DNA from 2 places in the Hydrogenophaga pseudoflava genome. Region 2 is predicted to be linked to the other one. Evidence: predicted binding sites of a transcription regulator. Region 2 holds the regulator's gene; the other holds the start of a gene.

Region 1 (2,450 bases), 970 kb from region 2:
AGGTGGGGATGGCAAAACCGATGCCCATCGACCCGCCCGAACGCGAATAGATCGCGGTATTGATGCCCATCAGGTGTCCGTGGATATCCACCAGCGCACCGCCCGAATTGCCCGGGTTGATGGCTGCATCGGTCTGGATGAAGTTCTCGAACGTGTTGATGCCCAGCTGGGTGCGTCCCAGGGCACTGACGATGCCGCTCGTCACGGTCTGACCGACCCCGAAGGGGTTGCCGATGGCCAGCACCTGGTCGCCGATGAACAGCGCCTCGGAATTGCCCAGGGTGATCACGGGCAGGCCACCGAGATTGATCTTCAGGATGGCCAGATCGGTTTCCGGGTCGGTGCCGATGACCTGGGCGGTGCTTCGCCGGCCATCGTTGAGCACCACCTCAATCTGGTCTGCTTCTTCGATCACGTGGTTGTTGGTGAGGATGTAACCCGCTTCGCTCACGATCACTCCGGAGCCCAGTCCGGCCTGAGGTTGTCCCTGTCCCTGCTCTCCAAAGAAGAATCGGAACCAGGGGTCGGCCATCTGCGCCTGATCGGGGGCCTTGCTGGTGTTGATGCTCACGACCGCAGGGGAGGCCCGCTTGGCCGCTTCCCTGAAGCTGTTGGGCGACGGTTCGCCAGAGAGAGTTCCGGGCGATTCAATCACCGGCACCACCGCAGGCAGCACATTGCGTCGGTCCAGCCAGTGGGGTTTGAGCGTGCCCACGACAAAAAGGACAGCCACCGCAACAGTGACGGTTTGGGCAAAGAGGAGCCAGATGCGTTTCATGGTGAACGGGTGCAAAAGGAACGGGCGCTCGGGAGCGTTTCGCGGCATCCCTGCTGACATTGTCACGTATATGACCACGCGGCTCGCCGGTTCAAGCCGATTGATGCAGGTCAATGCGGCCGGCGCGGCTTGGAGATGCAATGGCCGTCTGTTGTCACAGAGGACTGGAGCACACAATGAAAGCCATTGCAGATCTTTTTTCAACCGACTATGGCCTTTTCAGCGTCGCTGGCATCGCTTTCATGATCGGTATGGCGATCTGGTTCTACCGGTTCTTCAACCGCAAGATGGTGGAGTCCGAGCGCGCCGAGCGCAAGCGCGGCTGAGCAGCACCTGTCGAGGCCGCGTCCCCGGGTGGGCGATGACAAAATAGAACGCTGCCGCCAGGATGTCCGTGGCGGCCGGTTCTGATATCACCGCCTCCATGCCACCCGATACATCTCCCGGTCAAGGCGTCTCGCGCGACGAACTGCTCGCAGCCTGCGACCGCCTCCTGCAACCTGCGCTTTTCAAGGACTACGGACCCAACGGTCTTCAGGTGGAGGGTCGGGCGCGGGTGCGCAAGCTGGTCAGCGGAGTGACCGCCAGCCTGGCGTTCATTGATGCGGCCATCGACGCTGGTGCAGACGCCCTGTTCGTGCACCACGGACTGTTCTGGCGTGGTCAGGATGGACGGGTGACGGGCTGGATGAAACAGCGTCTGGCGCGCCTGCTCTCACACGACATCAATCTGCTGGCGTATCACCTGCCGCTGGATGCACACGCCGAGCTGGGCAACAACGCGCAGCTAGCGCGCCGCATCGGTGTCCGTTTGCTGGAAGCAGACGGAGGGCGTTTCGGCGACCAGTCGCTGGGTTTCCTGGGTTTGCGCCCACCGGCGCCGGCTGCCGAGCTGCTCAAGGACATCGAGAGTGCCTTGGGGCGCTCCGCGCTGCTGGTGGGCGATCCGGGGCGCCGCGTGGAGCGCGTGGCGATCTGCACGGGTGGTGCCCAGGGCTATTTCGAGGCGGCCATCGCCGCGGGTGCCGACGTGTTCATCACGGGGGAGATATCGGAGCCCCAGACACACTACGCGCGGGAAGCCGGTGTGGCCTATATCGCCTGTGGTCATCACGCTTCAGAGCGCTACGGAGCGCCAGCGGTGGCAGATCACTTGGCGGAGCTGCTCGGCATTGATCATCAGTTCATCGACATTCCCAACCCGGCATGACACCGTGAGCACTCCTGTTTCCGAGAATCCCAGGCGTCGCCGCCCGCTTGTCATCACCATGGGAGACCCCGCTGGGATCGGACCCGAGATCGTGGTCCGTGCTTTGCTGGAACGCCCCGATCTGCAGGAGCAGGTGGTGGTGGCCGGTGATGCGGCCACCCTGCGGCGCGCCGCGGAAGTGGTCCGGCTGCAGCGCGGTGGTGTTCCGCTTGACGTGGTGGTGCTCGATGGGCCGGGGGAATGGGCTCATGCAGCTCGCCAAGGGCTCGCATTGATACAGACCTGTGCGCCGGGCCTATTGGTGCCATGGGGCCGAATCAGTGCCGAAGCCGGCCGAGCCGCAGCTGACAGCATTGCTGCTGCCGCACGGTGGGTATTGACAGGTCAGGCGAGGGCATTGGTCACTGCACCTGTGCACAAGGAGTCTCTGGCCGTCGCGGGGTTGCCGCACCCGGGGCACAC
Region 2 (2,450 bases):
TCGCCGTTGCGGCTTGAAACGCGCCGGAAGATGCGCGTAGGCATACAGCGCGATGCGGTCGGGGCGCAACTGGTTGACTTGGGCAAGCGTACGGGCAAACGACTCAGGGGTCTGCAGCGGCAGCCCATAAATGAGGTCCACGTTGACCGACTCAAACCCGATCTTGCGGGCTGTCTCGACCAGTGCGAACACCTGTTCGGCCGGCTGCACCCGGTGCACCGCTTTCTGAACAGCAGGATCGAAATCCTGGACACCGAAACTCAGGCGGTTGAACCCCAGCCTGGCCAGGGTCTGCAAACGCTGGTCCGTCACGGTGCGGGGGTCGACCTCAATGGAGTACTCGCCTCCGGGCACGAGAGTGAAGTTGCGCCGGATCATCGTCAGCAGATCTTCCAGCTCGGCGTCGGACAGGAAGGTCGGCGTCCCTCCTCCCAGATGCAGCTGGGACACGGCATGCCCCTTGCCGAAATGCTGCACCTGCAACTCCACCTCACGCGACAGATACCGCAGGTACTCCGCAGCCCTCTCGTGGTGCTTGGTAATGACCTTGTTGCAGGCACAGTAGTAGCAAACGGACTCGCAGAAAGGAATATGGACGTACAGCGACAACGGCAGCGCGAGCGAGCCTGCCCGACGCTGTTCCAGCGCCTGGATGTAGTCGCTCTCCGTGAACGCTTCTACAAAGCGGTCCGCGGTGGGGTACGAGGTGTAGCGGGGCCCCGGGATGTCGAATCGCTTGAGCAATTCGTCTGAAATGGCGTGACTCACAAACAATTCTCCAGTTCTCAGCGCGAATGTGCACCAAGGCAGAAATCGCACCCTTGATCAAGATCAAGGGCCGTCCAAGCCCCGGGTTTTCCCCCATGCGTGCAACGAGGATGAGCGCGCCCGCCTTGCTGGCACTTGTGGCCATGCGTTAAGCTTCGGGAGAAATCTGGAAGATTTATGGACATTCACAGCATCAAAGTCGCCTGTTCCAGCTGCAACCTTCGGGAGTTGTGTTTGCCAATGGGCCTCAATCCCGAGGAAATGGGCAAGCTGGACACCGTGATCTCCACGCGCAGGAGGATCAAGCGGGGAACCGCGCTGTTCAACACCGGCGACAAGTTCACTTCGCTCTACGCAGTGCGCTCGGGCTTCTTCAAAACCTGCGTGACCACGGCCGATGGGCGAGACCAGGTCACCGGCTTCCAGATGACCGGAGAAATCATCGGCATGGACGGCATCGTCAGCGACCGCCATTCCTGCGACGCGATTGCGCTTGAGGACGCCGAGGTCTGTGTGATGCCGTTTGACCAGGTCGAGGAACTCTCGCGGGAGTTCACCACACTGCAACACCATGTCCACAAGATCATGAGCCGGGAAATCGTCCGCGATCACAGTGTCATGCTGCTGCTGGGCAGCATGCGTGCCGAGGAACGTCTCGCAGCGTTCCTTCTCAATCTCGTCCAGCGTCTGCATGCACGAGGTTTCTCGCAGTCAGAGCTCATCCTTCGGATGACCCGGGAGGAGATTGGAAGTTACCTGGGCATGAAGCTCGAGACCGTGAGCAGGACTTTCTCGAAGTTCGTTGAGGAAGGCACCATCGAAGTCAAACAACGCTACGTACACATCAAGAACACCGATGCACTCAAGCAGATCGTGAACCCTCAGAGCTGCCGTTGAGTCTGGGCGTTTGAACGAAAGAAACCCCGCTTGGGCCCAAGGCCTGAGCGGGGTTTCTCTTTGTGTGCAATCCGAGGGTTAGCCGCACCCGCCGTTGCGGGCGCAGTCCCGGGGGCGCTCCGCTTCGGGAACCGGGCAGCGGTTGACTTCGAACGGAGACATGGACAACAGGGTGGTCAGCGCGCTCGATGCCATGGTGACGCCCCAGAACACAAAGAACGCCAAGGTGTAGATGGCTTGGCGAGACAACTCCAGGGGGCTGCCGAACCAATGGAGATCACCAGGGTCGACCATGGCGAAAACAACCATCTCAAGCACAGCAGCCACCAGAAAGGCAGGCCAGGCTATCCACATCCACCGCTGAGCATTCATGATGCGTCTCCTTCACTCCTGTGTTGTCACATCCGGCGGTGTGGCGTCCTACTTGGAGGGTGCCGCCGGGACGACGGGAGAGGCGGCGTGATTGCGGGCCTGATGGGCCGGCTGCAACTTGGCCATCGCATCGACCTTGGCCTGCCCTTCCAGCCGCTGAGCCGCCGCAAGATCCCTTTCGTAGTCGGACTTGTTGAGCACAGGGTCCGGATTCTTCACCGCGATGACCACGGTGACCAAGCCGGCAACGATCACCAGCAAAGGACCTCCCACCACCATCCACATGTGCGGGACTTTCCACCAGGGCGTGCTTGGCGCGCGGTCGACTGGACGAGGTATTGCTGACATGACTTGTTCCATAAGGCGTGTAATTTCAGTTTAGCGCGGAACGATGAAGACCGCCTTCTCCACCA

Evidence for each region. The regulator FNR, encoded in region 2, switches genes on or off when oxygen is low (the NO sensors DNR and NnrR bind a similar motif). The targets are predictions, from matches to a motif close to TTGATNNNNATCAA.
Region 1: a site for FNR is predicted at 879-892, ahead of HPF_RS19755 (DUF3149 domain-containing protein). Genes of this name have one in related genera too.

What each region holds. Positions count from the first base shown of each region.
Region 1 covers NZ_CP037867.1:4,101,007-4,103,456, reverse strand. Annotated here, with positions in the region: gene HPF_RS19760 (trypsin-like peptidase domain-containing protein) at 1-778, opposite strand, end outside; gene HPF_RS19755 (DUF3149 domain-containing protein) at 955-1,104, shown strand; gene HPF_RS19750 (Nif3-like dinuclear metal center hexameric protein) at 1,203-1,988, shown strand; gene pdxA (4-hydroxythreonine-4-phosphate dehydrogenase PdxA) at 1,993-2,450, shown strand, end outside.
Region 2 covers NZ_CP037867.1:3,128,790-3,131,239, forward strand. Annotated here, with positions in the region: gene hemN (oxygen-independent coproporphyrinogen III oxidase) at 1-768, opposite strand, end outside; gene fnr (fumarate/nitrate reduction transcriptional regulator Fnr) at 946-1,665, shown strand; gene HPF_RS14975 (hypothetical protein) at 1,744-2,037, opposite strand; gene HPF_RS14980 (FixH family protein) at 2,086-2,322, opposite strand; gene ccoG (cytochrome c oxidase accessory protein CcoG) at 2,416-2,450, opposite strand, start outside.